Regions from separate parts of the Streptosporangium sp. DT93 genome, predicted to be linked through region 4. Evidence: riboswitches for the same ligand, from Rfam matches in the RefSeq annotation. Region 4 holds a riboswitch; each other region holds the start of a gene.
The links. Region 4 has a riboswitch for cobalamin ahead of ACLQ2R_RS07145 (ribonucleoside-diphosphate reductase subunit alpha). Riboswitches for the same ligand answer to the same signal wherever they lie in the genome.
Positions count from the first base shown of each region.

Region 1 (6,988 bases), on a different contig from region 4:
ACACCCTGTCGCGATTGCGGGCAGAACGGGCATGGCGCCTCGAAAGAGGGTAATTCTATACCATACAGAATTACCCTTCTGTACGGTTAAAGATGTTCTGTGCTGGTAGGGGCTGTATGGCGTGTTGCGTGGGTCTTCGTTCGCCGGACGGCTTGTCACGGGTGTTCCGTTCCGGCCGGCCCGCTCGAACCTGGTCCGGCTCGCTGTTCGTCCCGCGCGACCTGCCCCCTGAAGACCGCTTCCGGGGTGTGGAGGGGTGTGGATCGGATCTTGTGTCTGACGCGGCCCGCTCCGCGATCATGTTCGTCTCGAAGATCATGTTCGTCTCGAACGATCCACTCCGCCGGTCGGATTGGTCTCATCCGGTCGATCTGCTGGCTCGGGTGTTCTCGCTCGGGCGTTTGTGTTGTCACGGTGAATATCGTTGTGGCGAACACGGCGGACGCATTGACGTGCGTCTTTGTCTCGATCGGTCTGGCGTGCGGGGCCACTCCCCCACGTTATTTAAGATGAAATATCCATTTTAGTGGACAAATCGGTCATAGCTTTGACGGTTCCCGGCTCCCCCGGCCGGTGGCCGCGCCCGTTCCGGGGTCAGGGAGTCGGCGGAGAGCCGTACGCGTTCGGGGTGGGATGCTCGCGGGTCCCGGGCGGCAGCTTATTGCGGAAGCTAGGTTATTGCGTATAGGTTGCAATTAGTTGCGGTGCCCGTCGCCCGTCCTTCCTTGGTGAATGGTCCAACCGGATCGGCGGGCGCCGCCTCTCCCCCGCCCCAAGTGACGCGGTATGTCGCCGATGAGGCGACAGGTGGGGGCCGAGCGGTCTTGGCCGGGGGTGTTCGCCGGTGGGAGACGGCCGTGCCTGTTCGCGGCCTGTTCGCGGCCTGTTCGCGGTCGTGGTCGGCGGGTAGGCATCACCTGGGTGCGGGGCCGGGGGTGTTCGCCGCCGGAGGGTCGCCGTCGCGGGGGCGGCTGCGGCGGGGTGGGGTGAAGCGGTGCAGTTCGAGGATCGGTGGCAGCGGGGCCAGGCCGGGGCCGCCGGCGCGGATCCACGCGGCGACGTCGGCCGTGGCGTTCTCGTCGTTGACGAGGGCGAGCCACACCGGGCGGCCGCCGGCCGCGCGTGCTCGCGGTGTCGGCTGCACGACCAGGACGTTGGCCTGGTCGCACACGTCGAGGCAGTCGCTCACGCGGATGTGGGCGACCTCGGCCAGTTGGCGGATCTGCTCGTCGTGGTCGAGGGTGGGCACCTTGCGGGTGCTGCCGCAGCAGCAGTCGCGGCACACCGTGATTCTTTTCACGCGTTCCCTCCGCGGGCGGGCCGGTGGCGCGCCGCGCGGTCATCGCCCGCGCGCCTGCCGTCCGCCGTGAGGCCGGTCTCGACGGCGTGGTGATGTCTCGTCGCGGCCGACGCGTGTGTACGCGGGCAGGCAGGCACAGGGCGCCCGTCCTCTCTCGGGGAGATCCGCCCCGGCTGGTGAGGAGGCGACCGCGTGAGTCTCCTGGCTCTCGGGTCGATGCTCGTCCCGGCCTTCCCGCCCGTTGCCGGGCAGTGGCCTGTTCGGGATTCGCTCGCCGATCACAGTGGCGGGACCGCGCCGGATTCGCACCGGCTTCCTCGTTCCGCGCTCGCCTACGCCGACCATGCTCGCACACCACTCATCAACGACAAAGCGCGCACCACCTATCAAATCCGGCGCGGGGGTGCGGTCGTCGACGTGGGGGCTCAGGCGGCGGGGGGTTTGAGTCTTCTGACGAAGCGGGCGGCGGCGCGGTGACTCATGCCGGTCTCGCCGCGGACGAGGAAGACGGCCTGGTCGAACTGGCCGGAGGCCTTCAGCTCCAGGATCCGCTCGACGAGTTCGGGGCCGACCCCTCCGCCGACCAGTGCGTTGCGGGGGCGTTGCGCCGCCCGTACGGCGAAGACGATCAGGGCGATGGCCGCCGCCAGGACGACCACCGTCAGCAGGAGGATGACGACCGGGTTGGGCATGCGCAGAGCGTACCGCTACATGGTCATCACGGGGGAGATCGGGATCATCGGGATCATCGGGGCGAAGGGGGTCGTCACGGCCGGGTGCCAGGCGCGGGCGGCGGGAAGGGCAGGGCCGAGGTGACGGCGGTGACCGGCAGCGCCTCGTACAGGTGGGGAAAGGTCTCCTGGGCGTCCGGCGGTACCTCCATGCGCACGTCGAGCCCGGAGGGGTCGATGCTGAGCACCACCAGGGGGTCGGTGACGTCGCGGTAGAAGCGCTCCACGACGCCGCGAAGCTGTTCGGGGCCGGTGCAGGCGTGGATGAAGCCGACGTCGTCGAGGGTGAGGCCGAGGGTGGAGACGCGGTACTCCCCCGTCTCGCGGGCGGCCTCCCAGTCGCGGGCCAGGGCCAGGTGCAGGATGGTCACCGCAACCATGGTGCCCGGCGCGTGCGGGCCTGTCGACATGGCAGTGTCCGGGAGACCGGGGTGGGTCGGGGGGCGACGGGTGGTGGGCCGTACGGCGGCAGGGCCGTGACCGGTGGTGGCCGGTGGTGGTCGGTGGTGGCCGGTGGTGGTCGGTACTGGCCGGTGCTGGTCGGGCCGGTGGTGGCCGGGTGGGCCGCACCCGGCCGGTGAATCCCGGTGAGGACACGTGAGGTGGCTCAGCCGGTGGCGTGCCATTCGTGTCGCAGGATCGCGTAGATCAGCTCGCTGGTCCACTCCCCCTTGACGAACTCGTTGTCGACCAGGTGTGCCTCGCGGCGCATGCCGATCTTTTCCAGGACGCGGGCCGAGGGGTGGTTGCGGGCGTCCAGGCGTCCGATGACGCGGTGCAGGTCCAGGCCCTCGAAGCCCAGTCTCACCAGGGCCTGGGCGAGTTCGGTGGCGTACCCGTGGCCGTGGTGGTCGGGGTGCAGGACGTAGCCGATCTCCCCGCCGCGGTGCAGGCTGCTGGTCCAGTTGAGCATTCCGTCACCCAGCAGCTCGCCGGTGGCGGCGAGTTCGACGGCGACGGTCAGGGTCTGCCCCTCCTCCGTCAGGAGGGTCTGGGTCATCTTCGTGGTGAGGGATTCCTGGCTCTGCTCGCGGGTGCGAGGGTCCCAGTACAGGTAGCGGGTGACCTGCGGCAGGGACTGGATCGCGCACAGGGCGTCGAGGTCGGCCGGGGTGTAGGGACGCAGGAGCAGGCGTTCGGTACGGATGGGGTAGGTGGGCTTCAGCACCGGGTCAGGGTAGAGGAGGGGGGCGGCCGGCGGCGAGCGGGTTTTCGCCGGTCCCCCGGTCACTTGTTCGGTCGCGGGTCGGTATGGTGTCGGGCCGGTGCGGGCCGGTGCGGGCCTCGACCTGCTCCACTTGCGAGTGGAGTCGAAAGCGTGTTCCACTGAGCCGTATGCCATGGGATGCGCCCGCTCTGTTGTCCGCGCCGCCTGACGCCAGGCCGCGGATCGAGCGTTCGGCGCTGACCAGGGTTCACGGGGCGCTGACCTGCTACGAGGTGCAGGCGCGCACCGCGCTGGACAGCACGCCGCAGGGGTGGGCCGTCAGCCCCTACCGGGGGTGCGCGCATGGGTGCCGGTACTGTTCGGCCCGCCGGGGTCACCGGTATCTGGGCCTGGACGCCGGCGGTGACTTCGACTCGCGCATCGTGGTGCGTACCAACATCGTGGGTCGCCTGCGGGCCGAGCTGGGCTTGCGCTGGGACGGCGAGCACGTGAGCGTGGGTGTGGGCGGTGACTGCTACCAGGGCGCGGAGGACATCTACCGGCTGATGCCCGGGGTGGTGGCGGCGTTGCGTGAGGCGGGGGCGCCGTTCACGGTGCACACCAAGAGCCGGTTGATCCTGCGGGACGCCGATCTGCTGGCGGCGGCTCCGGGGGCGGGGGTGGTGGTGTCCATCGCGTTCGTCGACGAGCGGATCCGCCGTACCGTGGAGCCGGGCGCGCCGGGGCCGCAGAAGCGGCTGGAGCTGGTGGCCGAGCTGAACGAGCGGGGTGTGGCGTGCGGGGTGGCGATGGCGCCGGTGCTGCCGTTGCTGACCGACTCCCCCGACCAGCTGGCGGCCACCGTGCGCCGGGTGGCCGGCGCGGGGGCGGTCAGCCTGGTGCCGCGGGTGCTGCGTCTGCCGCCGGGGGCGCGGGAGTGGTACCTGGGGTGGCTGGGTGAGCACCATCCGGCGCTGGTGGCGCGCTACGGCGAGTTGTACGGGCGTGGCCCCGACGCCGAGGAGGGGTACGTGCGCGCGGTCACCGGTCAGGTGCTGCAGCTGGCCGCCCGTTACGGGATGGGCCCGGAGCGTCCCGAGCAGCCGCTGCCGCTCGCGCTGCCGCACCAGGCCCAGCTCTCCCTGCTGTGATGCGCTTCCCGGTCCGAGGGCCGGGGGTCAGCCGGCGGTGGCCGCAGAGGTCAGGGCGCTGCCCTTCTTCCACTCCTTGAAGGGCATCTGCCAGAAGCCCCAGCCGTTGTTCCACTCCATCTCGCGGTTGGTGCCCTTGATGGTGATCACGTCGCCGCGCTGGACCTGGTTGTAGTACCACTTGGCCTGGTCGGGGCGGGAGTTGATGCATCCGTGGCTGACGTTGCGGCGGCCCTGGGCCCAGACGTTGTTGAGGGCGTGGACGTACTCGCCGCTGTTGGAGAAGCGGACCGCGTGGTTGATCATCAGGTCGTAGTAGCCGGGGTCGCCCTTCTTGCGGCCCGGGGAGATCATGCGCTCGGGGTTGGCCTTGCCCATCGCGAGGTGGACGCCGCTGGTGGTGGTGTACTCGCGGGTGCTGGCGTTGCCCGCGCTGATGAGCATGGTCTGCACGACCTTGCCGTCGCGCTTGACGATCATCTTGTGCTTGCGGGCGTCGATGGTGGCGATCTGGGCGGCGCCGATGCGCAGGACCTTGGTGGTGTTCTTGACGCCGTACATGGCCTTGCCGCCCTGGACGCCCTTGAGGCGGGCGGTGAAGGTCACCTTCTGGTGGGGCTGCCAGAACTTGGCGGTCCGGTAGATCACGGTGGTGTCGTTGACCCAGCGCCAGGCGCCCTGGGCGGGCTTTTCGGCCTTGACCTCCAGGGCCTTCTCCACGGAGGCCTTGGCGGCCTTGGAGATGATCTGCTGGTTGAACGTGACGATGATGGGGGCGCCCACGCCGACCTTCTCGCCCTTGACGACCGGGGTGACGTCGGCCACCTCGAGTTCGTGTTCGGGCTTGAGGGTGCGGAAGGAGCTGGTGGCGGTGGTGCCGTCGACGGCGCGTGCCGAGACGGTGTAGTCGCTGGCGGGGATCATCGGGGTGCTGGAGACCCACCGGGTGCGTTCGGCGTCGAAGTCGCCCTCCAGCGCCTGGGTGCCGCTTTTGACGACGACCTCTTCCAGGGCGCCGCCCGAGGCGATGACCACGACCTTCTTGTCGGGGCGTACGGCCTTGCCGCCGTCGGCGGGGCTGATCTTTATGACGGGCGCGGCGGGCGCGGGCGTGCTGGAGGCGGCGGGCGCCTCGGTGCTGGCGCCGGTCGTGGCTCCGGAGTCCTTCGTAGCGGCCCCCCCGGAGCAGGCGGTGGCCAGCACCGCCGCGGTCGCCAGGGCCAGACCGGCCAGCGGCGTCCTGAGGTGTCGGCTTTCTACGATCAGCACAATTTCTCTCCCCAACTACAGCAAACTGCACTTAAAACACTAATAGGAGATGCGTGGTGTCTGAGCCTGGTTGCGCCCACTTCGGTAACGTTTCGGTCTCTTCGTAAGGCGGGAAAGACGCCGACCGCGAGTCAGGGGACGAGAGGATGAACGGCCGCCGACCGGCCGGGGCCGCCCCGGGGCCGCCCCGGGGCCGTGTGCGGCGCGCGGGTGAGGTGCACGCGGGAGGCGCCGCGGTGGCCGGGCAGGGCCGGGACGTACCGGAGGCGGAACGGGGGCAGGACGAGGCGCAGGACGAGGCGCAGGGCCCAGGCGTCGCCGGGCAGGGGGCGCCGTTTCGCCGTGACGGGGCGCGCATCAAGGGCGCCACGGCGGGCAAGGAAGACGCGCACGAGTCTTACCGCCGCCCGCTTGCCCGCCCGCTCCCTCCTCCGCCCGGCCGAGGCGGGTCCACTTGCGGGCGGTGAGAAAGATAATCTGGTCTGCCCCTCCGCGAACGGAAAGCCCCGGGTGATGACAGGACCTCCCTCCATCGATGGCCTCGCCGGCCGTGCCGGCGCAACTGGCACGCCGGGCACCCCGGGCACCCCGGGCGACACCGCGGGCGCCCGGGGCGAGCGGCGGCGCGGCGGTGATCACGGCTCCGCTCCGGGCCCGCTCGCCGGGCGTGAGCCGGACGAGCGGCTGCTGCGCGCCATCGTCGAGGAGTGCGGCGAGGGGATCGTCGTGTGCGACGCCGCCGGCGTGGTCGTGATGCGCAACGCCGTCGCGGCCGAGCTGGCGCCGGAGATCGTCCCGGGGTGCACGCCGGGCCCGGGAGCGGCCGCGGCGCTGCTGGCCGAGGACGGTCCCGAGGGCCACGGCCGCCAGCTCGATCACCATGGCCGGCGGTTGCTGGTGCGCCGGGAGGGTTTCGGGCTGGCCCACCGGGCCTGGTACCTGCGTGACATCAGCGCCGAGTCGGCCAGGACCGACGCGTTGCTGGCCGAGCGCGCCCGCGCCACGTTCCTGGTCGAGGCCGGGCGCAGGTTGTCGGCCTCGCTGAACGTGCGCCGCTGCGCCCGTACCGCGATCGAGCTGGCCGTTCCCTTCCTGGCCGACGCCGCGATGGTCGTGCTGCCGCCCACCGGCCGCCGTCAGGCCGACTGGCTGCGCCTGAGCGTGCAGGCCCGGCGCCTTCAGGAGGGTGCCATCGCGCTGACCTCCGCCGGGCGGGTGCCGGGCCTGGCCGAGGCGCTGGCGGGGTTCCCGCCGGTGCCCAGCCGCTGGCTGGACCCGGGACAGGTGCCCGGCTGGGTGCTGCCCGAGGACTTCGGCCCGGCCGGGCACCTGATCGTCACCCCGCTTCCGGGCAACGGGGTTCCCGCCGGGGCGCTGGTGCTGGCCCGTC
Region 1 is NZ_JBNCLF010000014.1:75,023-82,010, reverse strand. Features, by position in the region: gene ACLQ2R_RS26945 (hypothetical protein) at 914-1,300, opposite strand; cobalamin riboswitch at 1,475-1,672, opposite strand; gene ACLQ2R_RS26940 (hypothetical protein) at 1,726-1,992, opposite strand; gene ACLQ2R_RS26935 (DUF952 domain-containing protein) at 2,067-2,402, opposite strand; gene ACLQ2R_RS26930 (hypothetical protein) at 2,463-2,612, shown strand; gene ACLQ2R_RS26925 (GNAT family N-acetyltransferase) at 2,639-3,199, opposite strand; gene ACLQ2R_RS26920 (radical SAM protein) at 3,367-4,329, shown strand; gene ACLQ2R_RS26915 (Ig-like domain-containing protein) at 4,357-5,598, opposite strand; gene ACLQ2R_RS26910 (PP2C family protein-serine/threonine phosphatase) at 6,112-6,988, shown strand, end outside.
Region 1: it holds a riboswitch for cobalamin, as region 4 does, so the genes downstream of both, ACLQ2R_RS26945 (hypothetical protein) here and ACLQ2R_RS07145 (ribonucleoside-diphosphate reductase subunit alpha) in region 4, are expected to answer to the same signal.

Region 2 (6,988 bases), on a different contig from region 4:
GTACACCTCGGCGAGGTCGGCGTCGTCGCGCCAGTTCCGGCTGTCGATCAGCGGCAGCAGCCCGGCCCCGTAGGCGCCGGGACGCGAGCCGAAGATGCGCATGGTGGCCCTGCGCTCGTCGCCATGCGCGGCCTGGTCGGCGAGCACGTGCGCGCGCACGTAGTTGAGCTCCTCGGGCTCCTCCAGACCGGCCGCCAGCCGTACCGCGTCGTCCAGCATGGCCACCACGTGCGGGAAGGCGTCGCGGAAGAACCCGCTGATCCGGACGGTGACGTCCACCCGGGGGCGGCCCAGCTCGGCGGCCGGGATCGGCTCCAGCCCGGTGACGCGGCGCGAGGCCTCGTCCCAGACCGGCCGCACGCCCAGCAGCGACAGCACCTCGGCCACGTCGTCCCCCGAGGTGCGCATCGCGCTGGTCCCCCAGACCGACAGCCCGACCGAGCGCGGCCAGTCGCCGGTGTCGGCGCGGTAGCGCTCCAGCAGGGAGTCGGCCATCGCCTGCCCGGTCTCCCAGGCCAGCCTGCTCGGCACGGCCTTGGGGTCGACCGAGTAGAAGTTACGGCCGGTGGGCAGCACGTTGATCAGCCCGCGCAGCGGCGATCCGCTCGGCCCTGCGGGCACGTAGCCGCCGTCGAGGGCGTGCAGGATCGCGTCGATCTCGTCGGTGGTACGCGCCAGCCTCGGCACGACCTCCAGCGCGGCGAACCGCAGGATCTCCTCCACCACACCGGGATCCGCGCCGGGATCCGCGCCGGGGTCCGCGCCGGGGTCCGTACCGGGAGCGTCCGTCGCCGGGCGCAGGACCGCGGCGGTCACCTCTGCGGCGGCGGACGCCTCCCAGCCGCGCTCCTCCATGCCCTCGACCAGGGCGCGGGCCAGGGTCTCGGCCTCGTCGACGCCGATCCGCCCGGCGCTGCCGTCCTCGGCCAGGCCCAGGGCCTCGCGCAGGCCGATGAGCGCCTGGCTGCCGGCCCACATCTGCCGGGCGCGCAGCATGGCCAGCACCAGGTCCACGCGCGGCGCACCCTCGGGGGCGGCGCCCAGCACGTGCAGGCCGTCACGGATCTGGACGTCCTTGACCTCGCACAGCCAGCCGTCGATGTGCAGCAGGAAGTCGTCGAACTCGGCGTCGTGCGGCCGGTCGGCGACGCCGAGGTCGTGGTCAAGCCGCGCGGCCTGGATCAGCGTCCAGATCTGGGCGCGGATCGCGGGCAGCTTGGCCGGGTCCATCGCCGCGATGGAGGCGTGCTCGTCGAGGAGCTGCTCCAGGCGGGCCATGTCGCCGTAGCTGTCGGCGCGGGCCATCGGCGGCACCAGGTGGTCGACGAGGGTGGCGTGCGCCCGGCGCTTGGCCTGGGTGCCCTCGCCGGGGTCGTTGACCAGGAACGGGTAGATGAGCGGCAGGTCGCCGAGCGCGGCGTCGGGCCCGCAGGATGCCGACAGGCCCGCGGACTTGCCGGGCAGCCACTCCAGGTTGCCGTGCTTGCCCACGTGGACCACGGCGTGGGCGCCGAAGCCGTCGGCCAGCCAGCGGTAGGCGGCCAGGTAGTGGTGGCTGGGCGGCAGGTCGGGGTCGTGGTAGATGGCGATGGGGTTCTCCCCGAAGCCGCGTGGCGGCTGCACCATCACCACCACGTTGCCGGCGCGCAGCGCGGCAAGCACGATCTCGCCCTCCGGGTCGCCCGACCTGTCGACGAACAACTCCCCGGGGGGCGGCCCCCAGTGCCGTTCCATCCTCTCCCGCAGGTCGGCGGGCAGCGTGGCGTACCACTCGGCGTAGCGGGTCGCCGCGATGCGCACCGGGTTGCCGGCGAGCTGCTCCTCGGTGAGCCAGTCCCGGTCCTGCCCGCCCGCGGCGATCAGCGCGTGGATGAGCGCGTCGCCGTCCTGCTCGGTCACGCCGGGCAGCTCGCCCTCGGCCCCGATGTCGTAGCCGCGCTCGCGCAGTGCGGCCAGCAGGCGCACCAGGCTGGCGGGGGTGTCCAGGCCGACGGCGTTGCCGATGCGGGCGTGCTTGGTGGGGTAGGCCGACAGCATCAGCACCAGCCGCCGCTCGGCGGGCGGCACGTGCCGCAGCGCGGCGTGGCGCACCGCGATGCCCGCCACGCGCGCGGCGCGCTCGGGGTCGGCCACGTAGACGGTCAGCCCGTCCTCGTCGATCTCCTTGAACGAGAACGGCACCGTGATGATGCGCCCGTCGAACTCGGGGATGGCGACCTGGGTGGCGGCGTCCAGCGGGGACAGGCCGTCGTCGTTCTCCTCCCAGGAGGCGCGGCTGCTCGTCAGGCACAGTCCCTGCAGGATCGGCACGTCCAGCTCGGCCAGCGCGCCGACGTCCCACGCCTCGTCGTCCCCGCCGGCCGACGCGGTCGCCGGCCGGGTGCCGCCCGCTGCCAGGACGGTGACCACCAGGGCGTCCACCGTGCGCAGCGCCTCCACCAGGCCGGGCTCGGCCGTGCGCAGGGACGCGCAGTACAGCGGCAGCGCCCGCGCCCCGGCCCGCTCGATCGCCAGGCAGAGCGCCTCGACGAAGGCGGTGTTGCCGGACACGTGGTGGGCGCGGTAGTAGAGCACGCCGACGACCGGCCCGTCCTGCCCGTCCTGCCCGTCCTGCCCGTCCTGGTCGCGCGCCTCGCGCTCCAGCGTCCCCCAGGTCGGGGTGGGGGCGGGGGCGGCGAAGCCGTGGCCGGTGAGCAGCAGCGTGTCGGACAGGAACCGGTGCAGCTCGGTCAGGTTGGCCGGGCCGCCGTGCGCGAGGTAGGCGTGCGTCTCGGCGCAGACCCCGCCGGGCACGGTGGACAGTTCCATCAGCTCGGCGTCCGGTGCCTGCTCGCCGCCGAGCACGACGACGGGCCGGGGCCCGGCGAGGAGGGCGTCCAGTCCCTCCTCCCAGGCGCGGCGCCCGCCGAGCAGGCGTACCACGACCACCTCGGCGCCCTCCAGCAGCGGTGGCAGGTCGTCGACGCCCAGGCGGGCGGGGTTTCCCAGACGGTAGTCGGCGCCGCTCGCGCGGGCGCTCAGCAGGTCGGTGTCGGAGGTGGAGAGCAGCAGGATCACGCGGCACACTCCATCGGCGGTGTCGCACCGCGGTGGGGGAACGGCGAAAGCGGTGTCGCACCGCGGTGGGGGAACGGCGAAAAGCGCACGGAGCATCCTCCCTCGGGGTCCTCGCCCCGGGTCGTCGTCGGCCGCGACGGCTGGAGTCTCCTGGCTCCCGGATCGGTGCTCGCCCCGGCCTTCCCGCCCGTCGCCGGGCAGTGGCCCGGTTGAGGTTCGCTCCCCGGTCACAGTGGCGGGACCGCGCCGGATTCTCACCGGCTTCCTCCCAACGCCATCGCCACCGATGACACTACGGCAGTCCGGCTCTCCGCAAGAAACTGGTATTAGCATCCCGTGCGTGGACATTGCCGACTTTCATGGACGATCCCGGCCTGACGCGTGTCCCGGCGCACTTCAGGTCCATGCCGCCGCCGACGGCGGCCTGGCCCGTGTCCGCGTGCCCGGAGGCCGCCTGACCCCCGACCGGCTCCGGGAACTCGCCGAGGCGGCCCGCCTCCACGGTGACGGGGCCCTCGAACTCACCTCCCGGGCCAACGTGCAGGTCCGGGGTCTCGCCCCGGACGAGGAGCACGGATTCGCCGCGCGGATGGCGCGGGCGGGCCTGCTGCCCTCGACCACCCACGAGCGGATCCGCAACATCCTGGCCTCCCCGCTGACCGGCCTGGACGGTCCCGGCGGCGGGGGGATCGCCGACGTCACGCCGCTGATCGGCGAGCTGGACCGGCGGTTGTGCGCCCGGCCCGCGCTCGCCGCCCTTCCCGGCCGGTTCATGTTCGCCCTCGACGACGGGCGCGGTGACGTCGCCGGGCTGGGCGCGGACGCCACGGTCGTGTTCGTCGCTCCCGACCGGGTCGCGCTGCTTCTCGCCGGGACCGACACCGGCCTGCGCGTCGGGGCGGATACGGCCGTGACCGCCCTGCTGGCCGCCGCCGAGGCGTTCCTCGACGAGCTGGCCGCCCGGGACGTCACCGCCTGGCGGATCTCCGAGCTCCCCGACGGTCCCGTCCTGGTCGCCGATCGCGTGCTGACCGCCCTCACCGCGCGGGTGACGCCCTTCGAGCCGGTACGACCGCGACCCGTGGCGCTCGGACCGGTGGGACTCGTCGGAGACTCCGCGCGCGTCGCGCTCGGGGTGGCCGTGCCCCTGGGGCGGCTGACCTCCGACCAGGCGCGGCTGCTCGCCGGCCTCGCCTCCGGCGGGGAGATCCGCCTGACCCCCTGGCGCGGCGCGGTCCTGCCCCGCCTGGCCCCCGCCGAGGCCGCGGACGCGGCCGGCCGGCTGCGGGCCGCCGGTCTGGTCGTCGACCCCGCCTCGCCGTGGATCGGCGTCACGGCCTGCGCGGGCCGTCCCGGCTGCGCCAAATCCCTGGCCGACGTGCGGGCCGACGCGACCGCCGTCGTCGCCCTGGCCCCGCCCTCCCGGCGCCCGTACGGCACCGATACGCTCCCCGTGCACTGGGCGGGCTGCGCCAGACGCTGCGGCCGTCCCAGGGGGCGGGTCGCCGACGTGGTCGCCACCGGCCACGGCTACCACCTGGAGCTTGACGGCACCGGCCTGACCTGCTCCGGCATCGAGGAGACCGCGGCCGCGGTGACGGCCGCCAGAGGGGAACTGTGATCGACTACGTCCGCGACGGCGCGGAGATCTACCGCCGCTCCTTCGCCACCATCCGCGCCGAGGCCGACCTGGGCGCGCTGCCCCCGGACGTCGCCCGGGTGGCGGTCCGCATGATCCACGCCTGCGGGATGGTCGACCTGGTGAACGACCTGCGCTGGTCGGCCGGGGTGGTGCCGGCGGCCCGCGAGGCGCTCCTCGCGGGCGCCCCGGTGCTCTGCGACGCCATGATGGTCGCCTCCGGGGTGACCCGGCGCCGCCTGCCCGCCGGCAACGAGGTGATCTGCACGCTCGGCGACCCCCGGGTCCCGGCCCTGGCCGAGGAACTGGGCACCACCCGCAGTGCCGCCGCCCTGGAGCTGTGGCGCGACCGGCTCCAGGGATCGGTGGTCGCGATCGGCAACGCGCCCACCGCGCTGTTCCGGCTGCTGGAGATGGTCGAACAGGGAGCCGGGCGTCCGGCCGCCGTGCTGGGCGTCCCGGTCGGCTTCATCGGCGCCGCCGAGTCCAAGCAGGCCCTCGCCGAGCACCCGTCGAACCTGGAGTACCTGGTCGTGGACGGGCGCCGGGGTGGAAGCGCGATGACCGCCGCCGCGGTCAACGCGATCGCGAGCGAGGAAGAGTGAACGACGACGTGGGCGACACCATGGGCGACAACGCGGGCCACACCGTGAACGACACCACGAGCGGCACCGCTGGCGACGGCGCGGGCCACACCGTGAGCGCCGGCGCACACGCAGGCGTGACCGTACGCGCGACCGGGCGGCTGTGGGGCGTGGGGCTGGGGCCGGGCGATCCCGAGCTGGTGACCGTCAAGGCCGCCCGCCTGATCGGCGAGGCCGACGTGATCGCCTTCCACAGCGCCCGCCACGGCCGGAGCATCGCCCGTTCGGTGGCCGTCCCCTACCTGCGCGAGGGCCAGGTCGAGGAACCCCTCATCTACCCGCTCACCACCGAGACCACCGACCACCCGGGCGGCTACCAGGGGGCGATCGACGACTTCTACGCCGACTGCGCCGAGCGCCTCGCCGCCCACCTGGACGCCGGGCGCGACGTGGTGGTGCTGTGCGAGGGCGACCCGCTCTTCTACGGCTCGTACATGCACATGCACAAGCGCCTGTCGCACCGCTACGTCACCGAGGTGGTACCGGGCGTGACCTCGGTGAGCGGCGCCTCGGCCGTGCTGGGACGCCCGCTGGTCGAGCGCGACGAGGTGCTGACCGTGCTGCCGGGAACGCTCCCGGCCGAGGTGCTCGCCGAACGCCTCGCCGCCACCGACTCGGCGGCGGTGCTGAAGCTCGGCCGTACCTTCACCAAGGTCCGTGACGCCCTCGCCGAGGCCGGGCGTCTGGACGAGGCGTGGTACGTCGAGCGCGCCACCACCGGGCAGCAGCGCATGGCACCGCTCGCCGAGGTCGATCCGGCCGGCGTGCCGTACTTCTCGCTGGCCCTGATCCCCAGCCCGGTCAACGCGGCACACCCCGCTTCCACCGGCTCCCCCGCCACCACCGCTCAGGCTTCCGTTCCGCCCGGCACCACGGTCACGGTCTCCGTGCCTGCCTCCGTGCCTGCCTCCGTGCCGGTCGGCGGGCCGGTCGAGGCGCCGGTCGGTGTGCCGGTCGGCCGGCACGCCACGGGCGGGGACCGGTCGCGCGGCGAGGTGGTCGTGGTGGGGCTCGGCCCGGCCGGGCGGCCCTGGCTGACCCCCGAGGCGCAGGAGGCGCTGGCCGCCGTCGACGAGCTCGTCGGGTACGGCCCCTACCTGGACCGCGTCCCGCCGAACCCGCGCCAGCGCCGCCACCCCACCGACAACCGGGTGGAGGCCGAGCGGGCCGCGCACGCGCTGGAGCTGGCCCTCACCGGGTCCCGGGTGGCGGTGGTCTCCTCGGGCGACCCGGGGGTCTTCGCGATGGCCAGCGCGGTGCTGGAGGTGGCGTGCGAGCCGAGGTTCGCCGGCGTGCCGGTCCGCGTGCTGCCCGGCCTGACCGCGGCGCACGCGGTGGCCAGCAGGGCCGGGGCTCCCCTGGGCCACGACTACTGCGTGCTGTCGCTGTCGGACCTGCTCAAGCCGTGGGAGGTGGTCGCGGGGAGGATCAGCGCCGCCGCGCGGGCCGACCTCGTCCTGGCGATCTACAACCCGGCCTCCCGCAGCCGCACCTGGCAGGTGGCCGCCGCCCGCGACCTGCTGCTGGAGCACCGCGTCCCGCAGACGCCCGTGGTGATCGGCCGCGACGTCGGCGGAGCCGCCGAGAGCGTGACCGTCACCACCCTGGGCGACCTGGACCCGGCCGCGGTCGACATGCGCTGCCTGCT
Region 2 is NZ_JBNCLF010000014.1:138,853-145,840, forward strand. Features, by position in the region: gene cobN (cobaltochelatase subunit CobN) at 1-3,057, opposite strand, end outside; cobalamin riboswitch at 3,179-3,351, opposite strand; gene cobG (precorrin-3B synthase) at 3,344-4,678, shown strand; gene ACLQ2R_RS27225 (precorrin-8X methylmutase) at 4,675-5,301, shown strand; gene ACLQ2R_RS27230 (precorrin-2 C(20)-methyltransferase) at 5,418-6,988, shown strand, end outside.
Region 2: it holds a riboswitch for cobalamin, as region 4 does, so the genes downstream of both, cobN (cobaltochelatase subunit CobN) here and ACLQ2R_RS07145 (ribonucleoside-diphosphate reductase subunit alpha) in region 4, are expected to answer to the same signal.

Region 3 (6,988 bases), on a different contig from region 4:
TGGTCGGCCCGGTCACCTACCTGCTGCTGTCCAAGCCGGCCCCCGGCGTCGCGGCGGACTTCGACCCGCTCTCGCTGCTGGACGAGCTGCTGCCCGTCTACGCCGAGATCCTCGCCTCCCTGTCGGAGGGGGGCGCCGAGTGGGTCCAGCTCGACGAGCCTGCGTTCGTCCAGGATCGGCCGCGGGAGGTCCTCGAGGCCCTGGCGCGCGCCTACCGGCTGCTCGGCGGCCTGACGCGGCGCCCGAAGATCCTGGTCGCCGCCTACTTCGACCGGCTCGGTGAGGCTCTTCCCGTCCTGGCGGCCGCGCCCGTCGACGGCCTGGGGCTCGACTTCACCGGCTCCGCGGCGGCCAACCTGGAGGACCTGGCCGCCGTCGGGGGCCTGCCCGGCAAGCGGCTGGTGGCAGGCGTCGTGGACGGGCGCAACATCTGGATCAACGACCTCGAACGCTCCCTGGCGACGCTCGGGACGCTGCGCGGACTCGCCGGCCGCGTGGACGTCGCGGCCTCCTGCTCCCTGCTGCACGTGCCCCACGACGCCACACTGGAGACGAACCTCGACCCCGAGGTCCGGCGCTGGCTCGCCTTCGCCCGCCAGAAGAGCGCCGAGATCGTCACTCTCGCCCGGGGCCTCACCCTGGGGACGGACGCCGTCGCCGATCTGCTCGACGACAACAGGGCCGCCCTGCGCTCCCGCGCCGAGTCGACGCTGACCCGCGACCCGGCCGTCCGCGAGCGGAGCGCGGACGTCACCGGCGCCGACAGCCGCCGTGCCGCCCCCTACGGCGAGCGGGTCGCGGCCCAGCGCGCCCGGCTCAAGCTGCCGCTCCTGCCCACCACGACGATCGGCTCCTTCCCGCAGACGAACGAACTGCGGGTAGCCCGCGCCGACCTGCGCGCGGGCCGCATCGACCAGGCCGCCTACGACGAGCGCATCGCCGCCGAGATCCGCGACGTCCTCGCCTTCCAGGAGGAGGCCGGCCTCGATGTCCTGGTCCACGGCGAGCCCGAGCGCAACGACATGGTCCAGTACTTCGCCGAGCGGCTGGAGGGCCACGTGGCCACCGAGCACGGCTGGGTGCAGTCCTACGGCAGCCGCTACGTCCGCCCGCCGGGCCCTCGCCCCTTCTTCCCTGACCCGATGATCGGGTGCCGATCTGGACTTACTAGGACGTCCAACTATATGTTCGTGGGCAAGGCCCGCGGCGCGGGGAAGCCGGTGTGAATCCAGCGCGGTCCCGCCACTGTGACCGGGAAGTGCGACATCGACGGCCACCGGCGAAAGCCGGGAAGGCCTGATGACGCATGTCGATCCGGGAGTCAGGACACCGGCCGCGGGGTGATCCGTGTTGTCCACGAGGATGGAGCGAACACGCATGGCATCGGTACGCGCCCGCGAACCCGGAACCGACGTCGGGGTCGAGACCGTGGTCGTCGGCCGCCTCGGGCGCGTCCTGCTCGACCGGCCGCGTGCCCTGAACGCGCTGACCCACGACATGGTCCGCCGCATCGACGCCGCCCTTCGGGAGTGGGCCGACGACGAGAGCGTCGTCACCGTGCTCGTCGGCGGCGCGGGCGAGCGCGGGCTGTGCGCCGGAGGCGACATCCGCTCCATCTACCACGACGCCAGGGCGGGCGGCGGCGCCTCGGCGGCCTTCTGGCGGGACGAGTACCACCTCAACGCCCGCATCGCCCGGTACGGCAAACCGTACGTCGCCCTGATGGACGGCATCGTCATGGGCGGCGGTGTCGGGGTCTCCGCGCACGGCGGCGTGCGGATCGTCACCGAGCGCACGACCCTGGCCATGCCCGAGACGGGCATCGGCTTCGTCCCGGACGTCGGCGGCACCTACCTGCTGTCGCGCGCGCCCGGCGAGCTGGGCACCCACCTGGCGCTCACCGCCTCCTCCGTCGGCGCGGGCGACGCCGTGGCCTGCGGGCTGGCCGACCATTTCGTGCCGTCGCGGGACCTGGAGGCGTTCACCGCCGAGCTGGCCCGGCGGGAGGTGACCGAGACGGTCGCCTCCTTCGCCCGCCCCGTTCCCCCCGGTGAGCTGGCCGGGCAGCGCGGGTGGATCGACGCCTGCTACGCCGCCGACACGGTGGAGGAGATCGTGGAGCGGCTGCTGGACAGCGGCGAGAGCGCGGCCGAGGAGGCCGCGGAGCGGATCGGCGGCAAGTCGCCGACGGCGCTGAAGGTCACCCTGCGCTCCCTGCGCCGCGCCCGGGAGCTCGCCTCCCTGGAGGAGGTGCTCGACCAGGAGTACCGCGTCTCACTCAGGGCCCTGACCTGTCCCGACCTGGTGGAGGGCATCCGCGCCCAGGTGATCGACAAGGACCGCTCCCCGCGCTGGTCGCCCCCCACCCTGGCCGAGGTGGGCGAGCGGGAGGTGGAACGCTTCTTCGCACCCCTGGGCGAGAACGAGCTCGGCCTGGCGGGAGGGACCCGATGAGATCACCGGCCCCGCGCCCGGGGCCGGGGCCAGGGAGGACCTCGACGATGCTCGACGACCTCGGCACCCCCGCCGGGACGCACGGCGCCGTCCGGCGCGTGGTGTCCCTCGTCCCCTCCCTCACCGAGTCGCTCGCCGCGACCGCGCCGCACCTGCTGGCCGGCGCGACCGACTGGTGCACCCACCCCGCGCCGTTGCCGGTACGGCGGATCGGCGGCACCAAGAACCCGGACCTGAACGCGATCGTCGCCCTGGAGCCGGACCTGGTGCTGGCCAACGAGGAGGAGAACCGCCCGGCCGACCTGGAGGCGCTGCGGTCGGCCGGGGTGGCGGTCTGGGTGACCAGGGTCCGCACCCTGCCGGAGGCGTTCGCCTCCCTGCGCCGGATGCTCACGCTGGCCTGCGGCCTTCCCGAGCCGGACTGGCTCGCCGCCGCCGAACGGGCATGGGCCGCTCCCCCGGTCACCGCGGAACGAAAGGCGGTGATCCCCGTCTGGCGCAAACCCTGGATGGTCCTGGGACGCGACACCTTCGCCGGTGACCTCCTGCTCAAGCTCGGTGTCCGCAACCTCTACGCCGGCCACCCCGAACGCTATCCGGGGATCGCCCTGCCCGAGCTGCTGGCGGCGGGCGCCGACCTCGTGGTCCTGCCCGACGAGCCCTACCGGTTCACCGCCGAGGACGGCCCCGGATTCTTCCCCGGGACACCGGCCGCGCTGGTCAGCGGCCGGCACCTGACCTGGTACGGCCCGTCCCTGGTCGAGGCGCCCGACGTCCTGCGAGCCGCCCTGGGCTGAGACCCGATCTACTGGATGGGACTCGGCATGCGCTCGGCGCTGCTGCCGGACGCGGCGGTCGCCGTCGAGATCGGCGAGTCCTGGCGGCACCTGGAGACCGCGGGGGTGCTGGGCGCCTGGGCGGTGCTCGGCCTGCTCCTGGCGCCGGTCCTGCTGCGGCGGATGGTGCGCGGGGAGTCCGGTTCGAGCGTGGCCGCCCGCCGCGAGCGCGCCCTGCGACGGGTCGGCTGAACACGGTGCCCCTCACGGCACCATGACCCTCCGGACGCGGCCCGGTGACGCGAGAGGGTCATGGCCGAGTCGCGGTCCCCGCGTTGCCGACGACGAGCATGACGGCCAGCACGCCGAGCAGGCCTCCCATCGCGATCCGCTGCACCCGCAACCAGTCGGGGCGACGCGCCAGGAAACCCGAGATCGCCCCGGCCGCGAGCACGATCGACAGGTTGACCGACACGGCGACCAGGATCTGGAAACCTCCGAGAATGACACCCTGGAGCAGCACGTTCCCCTTTTCCAGGTCGACGAACTGCGGAATGATCGAAACGTAGAGAATGGCGATCTTCGGGTTGAGAAGATTGGTCATCAACCCCATGCCGAAAAGCCGGCGCGGGGAATCGAAGGGGATGTCCCTGACGGTGAAGACCGAGACGCCCCCCGGTCTGACGGTGTTCCAGGCGAGCCACAGCAGGTAGAGGGCCCCGGCGATCCTGATGACGGTGAGCAGGTGCGGAAAGGCGTGGAACAGCACCGCCAGCCCCAGGTTCGCCCCGGCGAGGTAGACCAGGAACCCGGCCGCGACACCGCCCAGGGAGATGATCCCGGCACGACGCCCCTGGCTGACGGTCCGCGACACCAGGTACACCATGTTCGGGCCAGGGGACAGCACCATTCCCAGCGCGATCGACACGACACCGATCAAAGCGCTTTCCTCGACCATCGTCACCGGACCTTCCACCTCGACAACGGACGATTGTTCGCACCGATCTCCGGAATATCGCGAGCCTAAGTCCCCTCCCGTCGCACTGCAATATGAAAAATTGATCTCGGAGCAATGTCGTGCTTTCATCCTTACCGGAGAGGAGAGGGCATGAACGACTACCGTCTGGTCGCCGACGAGGTGGCCGCGGACATCGGGGCCGGGCGGCTGCGGCCGGGTGACCGGCTGCCGACGCAGCGCGACTTCGCCCGGCGGCGCGCCATCGCCGACTCCACCGCCGCCCGCGTCTACAAGGAGCTGGCCCGCCGCGGCCTGACCGTGGGCGAGGTCGGGCGCGGCACCTTCGTCCGCGCCACCGCCCCGCTTCCCGGCCCGGCCCTCGCTGAACCGTCCGCGAGCAGGATCGACCTGGAGCTCAACCACCCGGTGGTGCCCGGACAGGCGGCGCTGCTCGCGGACGGCCTGGGCGCCCTGCTGCGGCCCGGCGTACTGGAGTCGTCGATGCGGCCGGTCGGCGCGGCCGGCACCCCCGTGGCCCGCGACCGCGTCCGCGACCTGCTGGCGCGCGGGGACTGGCGCCCCTCCCCCGATGGCGTCCTGTTCGCGGGGAACGGGCGGCAGGCGATCGCCGGGGCCATGGCCGCGCTCGCCCCTCCCGGGACCCGTGTCGGGGTGGAGGAGCTCACCTACCCGCTGCTCAAGACCATCGCGGGCCACCTCGGGGTCACCCTCGTGCCGCTGGCCGTCGACGAGGCCGGGCTGCTGCCCGGTGCCGTCGAGGCCGCCTTCCGCAGGGCCCCGCTCAACGCCGTCTACCTCCAGCCGACGCTGCACAATCCGCTGTCGCTCACCATGCCCCCGGAGCGGAGGGCCGAGATCGCCGACGTGCTGGAGCGGCTCGACGTCCACGCGATAGAGGACTCCGTCTGGTCGTTCCTGTACGAGGACGTCCCGCCCCTCGCCGCCTTCGCCCCCGGCCGCGTCCTTCTGATCGACAGCCTCTCCAAGCGGCTCGCCCCCGGGCTGACGCTGGGATTCGCCGTCGTGCCCGAGGCCGTGTCGGCGCACGTCGCGACGGCCCTGCGCGCCGGAGGCTGGACGGCCACGCGTTTCGCGATCGAGGCGGCCGTCCGCTGGATCGGCGAGGGCGCCGAGAGCACCGCGGGGACGGTGGCCCGCGCCAAACGGCGCGACGCCGCGCTCCGGCAGGAGATCGCGACCCGGCAGCTGGGCGGGTTCGCGGTGCGCGGCGATCCTCGCTCCTACTACTGCTGGTGGGAGCTGCCCAAGCCGTGGCGGACCGACACCTTCGTCGCCGCGGCCGCCCGCCAGGGCATCGCCGTCACACCTGCGGCGGCCTTCGCGGTGGGCCGGTACCGCGCCCCGAACGCCGTCCGCGTCGGTCTGGCCTCCCCGCCCGCCGAGACCCTGGAACGAGCCCTGTCCACGCTCGCCCGCCTCGCCCGCTCCACTCCGGAGGAGCTCCTGGCCGAGTGAGGCGGGGCGGATCAACGGGGCGAGGGACCTCGGTGCATTGCTCCCCCGGACCAGGCCCCGCGCCTCGAAACCCGGCCGGAACCCCGATCGCCCGAACCCGCGGCCCGGGCCGGTGATCCGCCCCCCGCGTTCGGCGGCGAGGTGCGTCCCCCGGGCTCGCGCCGGCGGGCACCCGGCGCGCCGGCCCCGTTCACGGCGTCCTCCGACCGGCCCGGCCGATGACGGACACCGCGACCGCACGGGCCCGTCCGGAACCGTGATCACGTGATCGGAAAAGGAGTGGACGGGGCGATTCCCGGACCTGTAGCTTTCCGTCGATCGTGACACCGCCCGAGGAGGTGAGCCCCATGAACGCTGTATCGATGTGGGTGCTCCCCCTTGCCGTCACGGTCGGGCGATCGACGTAGGTGTCGCCGGGAGCGCCTCCCAACAGGGCACTTCCGAAAGGCAACACCCATGCACTCTCAGCAGGTCACCGCCGAGCCGCCGTCGAAAGACGGGGCCGGGCACGACTCCACGACGGGCGACGTCCCCCGCGTCCTCCCGTCGCCGGCCTCCGGCGCCGGCCACCCGCCCCTCACGTTCGACGTGATCATCGCCGGGTGCGGGCCGACCGGTGCGATGCTCGCCGCCGAACTGCGGCTGCACGACGTGCGGGTCCTCGTCCTGGAGAGGGAGACCGAGCCCACGTCGTTCGTCCGCATCGTCGGCCTGCACATCCGCAGTCTCGAGCTGATGGCGATGCGCGGGCTGCTGGACCGCATTCTCCCGCACGGAAGACGGCGCCCGGCCGGCGGTTTCTTCGCCGCCATCCCCACACCCGCGCCCACGGGCCTGGATTCCTCGTACGCCTACCTGCTGGGCATCCCGCAGCCGGTCATCGTCCGCCTGCTCGAAGAGCACGTGATCGAACAGGGCGCGCTGGTCCGGCGCGGTCAGGCGGTAACCGGTTTCACGCAGGACGACGAGGGCGTGACCGTCGAGCTGTCCGACGGGGAACGGCTGCGTTCGCGCTACCTCGTCGGCTGTGACGGCGCGCGCAGCACGGTGCGCAAACTGCTCGGCGTCGGCTTCCCCGGCGAGCCCTCACGGAACGACACGCTCATGGGCGAGATGAGAGCGGACGCGCCACAGGAGGAGATCGCCGCCAAGGTGGCCGAGATCGGCGCGAGCCGTCATCCGTTCTGGCTCAGGCCCTTCGGCGAAGGGGTCTACAGCGTCGTGGTCCCCGCCGAGGGGGTCAGCGCCCGCACGGAACCGCCCACCCTGGAGGATTTCAAACGGCAACTGCGCGCCATCGCCG
Region 3 is NZ_JBNCLF010000023.1:78,561-85,548, forward strand. Features, by position in the region: gene metE (5-methyltetrahydropteroyltriglutamate--homocysteine S-methyltransferase) at 1-1,226, shown strand, start outside; cobalamin riboswitch at 1,188-1,352, shown strand; gene ACLQ2R_RS34195 (enoyl-CoA hydratase/isomerase family protein) at 1,378-2,454, shown strand; gene ACLQ2R_RS34200 (helical backbone metal receptor) at 2,502-3,251, shown strand; gene ACLQ2R_RS34205 (hypothetical protein) at 3,267-3,482, shown strand; gene ACLQ2R_RS34210 (LysE family translocator) at 3,541-4,170, opposite strand; gene ACLQ2R_RS34215 (PLP-dependent aminotransferase family protein) at 4,339-5,685, shown strand; gene rox (rifampin monooxygenase) at 6,142-6,988, shown strand, end outside.
Region 3: it holds a riboswitch for cobalamin, as region 4 does, so the genes downstream of both, ACLQ2R_RS34195 (enoyl-CoA hydratase/isomerase family protein) here and ACLQ2R_RS07145 (ribonucleoside-diphosphate reductase subunit alpha) in region 4, are expected to answer to the same signal.

Region 4 (6,988 bases):
GTGACATTCCCCTCGACCGCCATCTGGTAGGCCGAAACCCTCCTCTCGAAGAAGTTGGCCAGCTCCTGGACGTCCTGCAGCTCCATGAACGCGAACGGGTTGGCCGTGCCGTACCGGGCGGGCATGCCGAGCCTGACCAGCCGCTGGTCGGCCACGTACTGCAGGTAGAGGCGCATCGGCTCCACGCCCATCCCGGGCATGCCCTCGCCGCACAGGTCGGCCGCGAAGGCCAGCTCCGCCGCCACCGCCTCCTCGACCATCCGGGTGACCTGCTCGGTGAGCTCGTCGTCGAACAGCTCGGGCTCCTCGGCCCGTACGGTCTCCACCACGCCGAAGGCGAACTCCATGTGCATGGACTCGTCGCGGAACACCCAGTTCGTCCCGGTGGCCAGGCCGCTGAGCAGGCCGCGGGAGCGGAACCAGTACACGTAGGCGAAGGCCCCGTAGAAGAACAGGCCCTCGATGCACGCCGCGAAGCAGATCAGGTTGAGCAGGAACGCCCGCCGGTCCTGGCGGGTCTCCAGCCGGGTCAGCCCGCCGAGCGAGTCGATCCAGCGGAAGCAGAACCCGGCCTTGTCGCGGATCGAGGGGATGTGCTCGACCGCGGCGAAGGCCTTGACCCGCTCGTCGTGGTCGGGCAGGTAGGTGTCCAGCAGGGTCAGGTAGAACTGGACGTGCACGGCCTCCTCGAAGAGCTGCCTGCTCAGGTAGAGGCGCGCCTCGGGCGCGTTGAGGTGCTGGTAGAGGTTGAGGACCAGGTTGTTGGCCACGATCGAGTCGCCGGTGGCGAAGAACGCCACGAGGCGGTTGATCAGGTGGCGTTCCTCGGGGGTCATCCGCGCCAGGTCGGCCAGGTCGGAGGCGAGGTCCACCTCCTCGACGGTCCAGGTGTTGCGGATCGCCGCCCGGTAGCGCTCGTAGAACTCCGGGTAGCGCATCGGCCGCAGGGTGAGATCCATGCCGGGGTCGAGCAGCATCGGAAGCGGTGCCTTTCATGAAACAGGTGGAACGGGAAGAGAGCGATCGGCGTTCTACTGGCAGGCGTCGCAGTACTCGGGGTTCTCCAGCGAGCAGGCGACGGCACCGGCGTCGGCGACGAACCCGGTCGTGCCCGGCGCCCCGGCCTCCGTCCCCGTCCCCGTCCCCGACGGGATCCCGGCCGGGGACGTGTCCGGGGTTGCCTGGACCTGCGCCGCCACGGTGGCCTGCGCGATCCGGGTGGCCGGGCGCGAGCGCAGGTAGTAGGTGGTCTTGATCCCCGACTTCCACGCGTAGGCGTACATCGAGGAGAGTTTGCCGATCGTCGGCGTGGCCATGAAGAGGTTCAGCGACTGCGACTGGTCGATGTAGGGGGTGCGCGCGGCGGCCAGGTCGATCAGCGCCTTCTGCGGCAGCTCCCAGGCGGTGCGGTAGAGCGGCTTGAGGTCGTCCGGGATCTCGGGGATGTCCTGGATCGAGCCGTCGGCCCGCTTGACGGCGTCGCGGATCGCCGGGGTCCACAGGCCCCTGGCCTGAAGGTCGCGGACCAGGTAGCGGTTGACCTGGAGGAACTCCCCCGAGAGCGTCTCGCGCTTGAAGACGCACGACACCTGCGGCTCGATGCACTCGTAGCAGCCGGCGATGGAGGCGATCGTGGCGGTGGGCGCGATCGCGATCATCAGCGAGTTGCGCAGCCCGGTCACGGCGATCCGCTCCCGCAGCCGGGCCCACCGCTCCGACGTGGCCGCACCGTAGTGGTCGGGGTGCAGCACCCCGCCCGCGGCCCTGGTCTCCTCGTACGAGGGGTGCCGGCCCCGCTCGGCGGCCAGGTCGCAGGAGGTCGCGTAGGCGGCGAGCGCGATCTCCTCGGAGATCCGGGTGGACAGCTCCAGCGCCTCCGGCGAGTCGAACGGCAGCCGGAGCGCGAACATGACGTCGGCCAGGCCCATCATGCCGAGCCCGATCGGCCGCCACCTCAGGTTGGCGTTCCTGGCCTCGGGGGTCGGGTAGAAGCCCAGGTCGATGGTGCGGTCCAGGAAGCGCACGGCGGTGCGGACGGTCGCGCGCAGGCGGTCCCAGTCGATCCCCTCGCCGGTCCCCGCTCCGGTTCCCGTACCGGTCCCCGCCCCGGTCGCCGTGCCGGTCCCCTCGGCGGCCCCCGCAGCGGCCGCCGCGCCGGGCGCGGACAGGTGCGCGGCGAGGTTGATCGAGCCCAGGTTGCAGACCGCGGTCTCCGCGTCCCCGGTCACCTCCAGGATCTCGGTGCAGAGGTTGGACAGGTGGATGACGTTCCGCGGCCTGCCGGTCTGGTTGGAGGTCCGGTTGGCCGCGTCCTTGAAGGTCATCCAGCCGTTGCCGGTCTGGGCGAGCGTGCGCATCATCCGCCCGTACAGGGCGCGGGCCGGGATCTGCCGGGCGGACAGGCCCTCGGCCTCCGCGGCGCGGTACGCCTCGTCGAAGGCCGCCCCGTACAGGTCGGTCAGGTGCGGGACGTCCTTGGGGTCGAACAGCGACCACGTCGCGTCGGCCTCGACCCGGCGCATGAACTCGTCGGGGATCCAGTTGGCGAGGTTGAGGTTGTGCGTGCGCCGGGCCTCCTCGCCGGTGTTGTCGCGCAGTTCGAGGAACTCCTCGATGTCGGCGTGCCAGGGCTCCAGGTAGACGCAGGCCGCGCCCTTGCGCCGGCCGCCCTGGTTGACGGCGGCGACGCTGGAGTCCAGCGTGCGCAGCCAGGGCACGATGCCGTTGGAGTGGCCGTTGGTGCCGCGGATGAGCGAGCCGCGCGAGCGGACCCTGGTCCAGGCGATCCCGATGCCCCCGGCGTACTTCGACAGCCGGGCGACCTGCGTGTAGCGCTCGTAGATGGACTCCAGCTCGTCGCGGGGCGAGTCGAGCAGGAAGCACGAGGAGAGCTGGGGCCTGCGCGAGCCGGAGTTGAACAGCGTGGGCGAGCTGGGCAGGTAGGACAGCGAGGCCATCAGCGCGTACAGCTCGGCGGCCTCCCCGACGGTCTCGGACAGGCCGCAGGCCACCCGCAGGAAGAAGTGCTGCGGGCGCTCCAGCACCTTGCGGGTGCTCGGGTGGCGCAGCAGGTAGCGGTCGTAGACGGTACGCAGCCCGAAGTACTCGAACCGGTCGTCTGCCCCGGGCACGACCAGCGCGTCCAGCGCGCCGGCGTGCGCGGCCACGAACTCCGCGAGCCGGTCCTGGACGAGCCCGGCCTCGTGGGTGGCGGCGACGGAGTCGGAGAAGGTCCGCACGCCGTGCTCGGCGGCCTCGTCGGCGATCAGCCCGGCCAGCATCGCGGCGGCGATCCTGGAGTTCTCCGGATCGGTGATCACTCCCGCGGCGGCCTCGTCGATGGCCAGCCTGCGGGCTGCGGCCCCGCCGGCCCCGCCGGCCCCGCCGGCCCCGTCCGCGCCGCTCCCCGCCCGCGCGCCGGTCTGCGCTGCGGTCCGCGCCAAGGTCTCTGTCACGTCATGCCCTCGCTCGTTCGGACTTCCCCCTGCGGCTCCGCCGGGGGCACGCGTCCGCGAGCGATTCCGGGCACGCCGGATCGCCTCGTTCCGCGAGCCCTCCCACGAGGCCCTGGACAACAACGTCACCGGCAGGTCTTCGGACTCACGGGCGCACCGCACACACCTACCGGCCGTCGCTTCCCAGGCATGGCTCACCCAGTGCTCAATGACGGCTTTCGTTCCCGTTCACCGCTGCGGGGCAGTCCCGGACTCTCACCGGGGTTCCCTCTTGCCTCGCCCCTCGCGGGGCGAACCAGCAACGATCAGGATCCTACATCTAGGGCCGCCTGACGCAACTACCCCAACAGGTTGTGTCTGAGGACGTCAAAAGCCCGAGCTCGTGAAGCACGCCCCGGGTCCGGCCGGTCTCGGTGGACAGCCACCTGCGGAAGTCGTCGCCGCCGAGGAAGACCCGGCTCCACCCGTTCGCCGCGCACAGGGCGCGCCAGTGCGGCGTGGCGTCGAGCCTCTCACAGAGGGCGACGGCCGCCTGCCTGTCCCCCGGGCTCATGTCCCGGGGGCCGAGCAACCCGCACCAGTCGCTGTACTCCAGCCGGACGTCGAGCTCCATCAGCGTCGGCGCGTCGATCCCCTCGATCCTGACCCCCGAGGAGACCGCCAGGGGACGCAGGCGGCCCGCGGAGATCCCCGGCAGCAGCGCGCGGGCCGACCCCAGCATGGCCGCCACCCGGCCCAGCCGGAGCGCCTCGGCCGCGTCCTCCGCGACGAGGTACCCGGCGTACTCCAGCAGCCGGGTGTCCACCCCGAGGCATTTCCCGATCATGCCGTAGAGCACGTGGTCGGAGCCGCCCTCCAGCCTGCCCCCGACCGTCAGCCTCGCCGGGTCGCGGTGCAGCGCGGCGGCGAAGTCCTCGAAGGCGCGCAACCGGGAGCCGGCCGGGACGACCAGGGCCAGCCAGTCGCCGGCCAGCCGGGCGAGGGGGGTGGCGGCCTCGACCACGGCGGTGGTGTTGGCGATCTCCGCCGCGGCGACCATGGGCATCGCGGTGACGAGCAGCCTGCCCTCGCGCGCGAACGAGGCGCGGGAGGCGTCCGGCGCGCCGGACGCCTCCGGGCCGCCGAGGTGGCCGGGGTCACCGGGATCGCCGGCGGCCCCGGCGAGGTCGGGCACGCCGGGGACGACGAAGGCGTCACGCGGGGCCGACCCCAGCACCCCGGGCCGGTCGACGGCCATGACGGTGCGGGCCAGCCCCGAGCGGACCATGACGGAGGCCAGCCGGCGCGCGATGCCGTCCCAGCCGTGGCCGTCGGCCGCGGGTTCGAGGAGGAACAGCCGGTCCACCACCGTGCCCGCGGGCGCGTCCCCGGCCGCGCAGCCCGCGAGCAGCGCGGTCCCCGCCGCCAGCGCGAAAAACCCCCTGCGGCGCATAAGCGCCCCTTCCCCCAGGAACCTCCTATACCCTAGGTTACGTCGATATCACTTTCTGTCATGGAGTGGGGGGTGTGACCGGCCGGGCGGGTGGTTCTCACTCCACGGTGACGCTCTTGGCCAGGTTGCGGGGCTTGTCGACGTCCCGCTCCAGCGCGACGGCGGCGTGGTAGGCGAAGAGTTGCAGCGGGATCGAGAGCAGGATCGGGTCCAGCTCGGTCTCGTTCTTGGGCACCACGATGCAGTCGTCGGCCAGCTTGGGGTCGGCGACGCGGTGGCCGACCATGAGCACCCGCCCGCCCCTGGCGCGGATCTCGCCGAGCGTGGTGAGGTTCTTGTCCAGCAGCTCGTCGTCGGGGACGATCGCCACCGTCGGCATCTCCGGCCCGATCAGCGCCAGCGGCCCGTGCTTGAGCTCGCTGGCCGGGTAGGCCTCCGCGTGCACGTAGGAGATCTCCTTGAGCTTCTGCGCGCCCTCCCTGGCCACCGGATAGCCGCGGACCCGGCCCACGAACATCATGCTCGGCGCCCCGGCGTACTTGTGCGCCAGCTCCCTGATCTCCGGCTCCAGCACGAGGATCTCCTTGATCTGCTCGGGCAGCCTGCGCAGGCCGTCGCAGATCCGCCGGCCCTCGGCCGGGGACAGGTCCCGCACCCGGCCCAGGTGCAGCGCCAGCAGCGCGAACGCGACGGCCGTCGAGGTGAACGCCTTCGTGCTCGCCACCGAGACCTCGGGCCCGGCGTGCAGGTAGACGCCGCCGTCGCACTCGCGGGCGATCGCGCTGCCCACGGTGTTGACGATGCCGAGCACCCGGCCGCCCTTGCGCTTGAGCTCCTGGACGGCGGCGAGGGTGTCGTAGGTCTCCCCGGACTGGCTGATCGCCACGTACAGGGTGTCGGCCTCCACCACCGGGCCGCGGTAGCGGAACTCGCTGGCCGGCTCGGCGTCGGCCGGGATGCGCGCCAGCTCCTCGATGAGCTGCGCGCCGATCTGGCCCGAGTAGTACGCGGAACCACAGCCGATGATCTTCACCCGGCGGAACGAGCGGGTCTCCCGCGCGTCCATGTTCAGGCCGCCCAGGTGCGCGATGTGGAAGCGGTCGTCCAGGCGCCCGCGCAGCGTCCTGGCCACGGTGTCGGGCTGCTCGGAGATCTCCTTGAGCAGGTAGTGCTCGTAGCCGCCGGTGTCGTAGTGGCCGGCGTCCCAGTCGACGGTGAGGGGCTCCTTGGCCGTCTCGCGCGCGTCGCTGGCGAAGGTGGTGAACCCGTCGGCCTTGAGCACCGCGAGCTCGCCGTCCTCCAGGTGGACCACCTGGCGGGTGTAGCGGACCAGCGCGGCGACGTCGGAGGCGGCGAACATCTCCTTCTCGCCGATGCCCAGCACGATCGGGCTGCCGTTGCGCGCCACGACCACCTCGCCGGGCCGCTCGGCGTCGAGCACCGCGATGCCGTACGTGCCGACGACCAGCTTGAGCGCGGCCCGGACGGCCTCCTCCAGCGAGTCGGCCTCCTTGACGGTACGGGCGATCAGGTGCGACAGCACCTCGGTGTCGGTCTCCGAGAGGAAGACCACGCCCTCGGCCTCCAGCTTGGCGCGCAGCTGGTCGGCGTTCTCGATGATGCCGTTGTGCACGACGGCGACGCGCTCGTCCGCCGACAGGTGCGGGTGGGCGTTGACGTCGCTGGGCGCGCCGTGGGTGGCCCAGCGGGTGTGGCCGATGCCCAGCCCGCCCTTGAAGCGCGCGGGCATGACGGCCGCCAGGTCGGCCACCCGGCCCTTGACCTTGCGCATCTTGAGGCCCTTGTTGGAGACCACCACCCCGGCGGAGTCGTAGCCCCGGTACTCAAGACGCTGCAGGCCCTCCAGCAGGATGGGTGCCGCGTCCTTGGGCCCCACATAGGCCACGATTCCGCACATACGTCCGCTCCTTGTTCGTAGACGATCCGGAGCACCCGCTATCCGTAGACGATCCGGCGTAACTGGCGCAGGGAGAGTTCGGGTGCCGCGACGCGGCGGACCGCCAGCTCGGCGGCCACCCTGGGAAAGATCTCGTCATTGACCAGCCCCCTGGTCTTGAGCTCGGCGTGCCGCCGCCGGACG
Region 4 is NZ_JBNCLF010000002.1:434,490-441,477, reverse strand. Features, by position in the region: gene ACLQ2R_RS07150 (ribonucleotide-diphosphate reductase subunit beta) at 1-977, opposite strand, end outside; gene ACLQ2R_RS07145 (ribonucleoside-diphosphate reductase subunit alpha) at 1,032-3,455, opposite strand; cobalamin riboswitch at 3,569-3,770, opposite strand; gene ACLQ2R_RS07140 (tripartite tricarboxylate transporter substrate-binding protein) at 3,775-4,887, opposite strand; gene glmS (glutamine--fructose-6-phosphate transaminase (isomerizing)) at 4,985-6,805, opposite strand; gene ACLQ2R_RS07130 (hypothetical protein) at 6,844-6,988, opposite strand, start outside.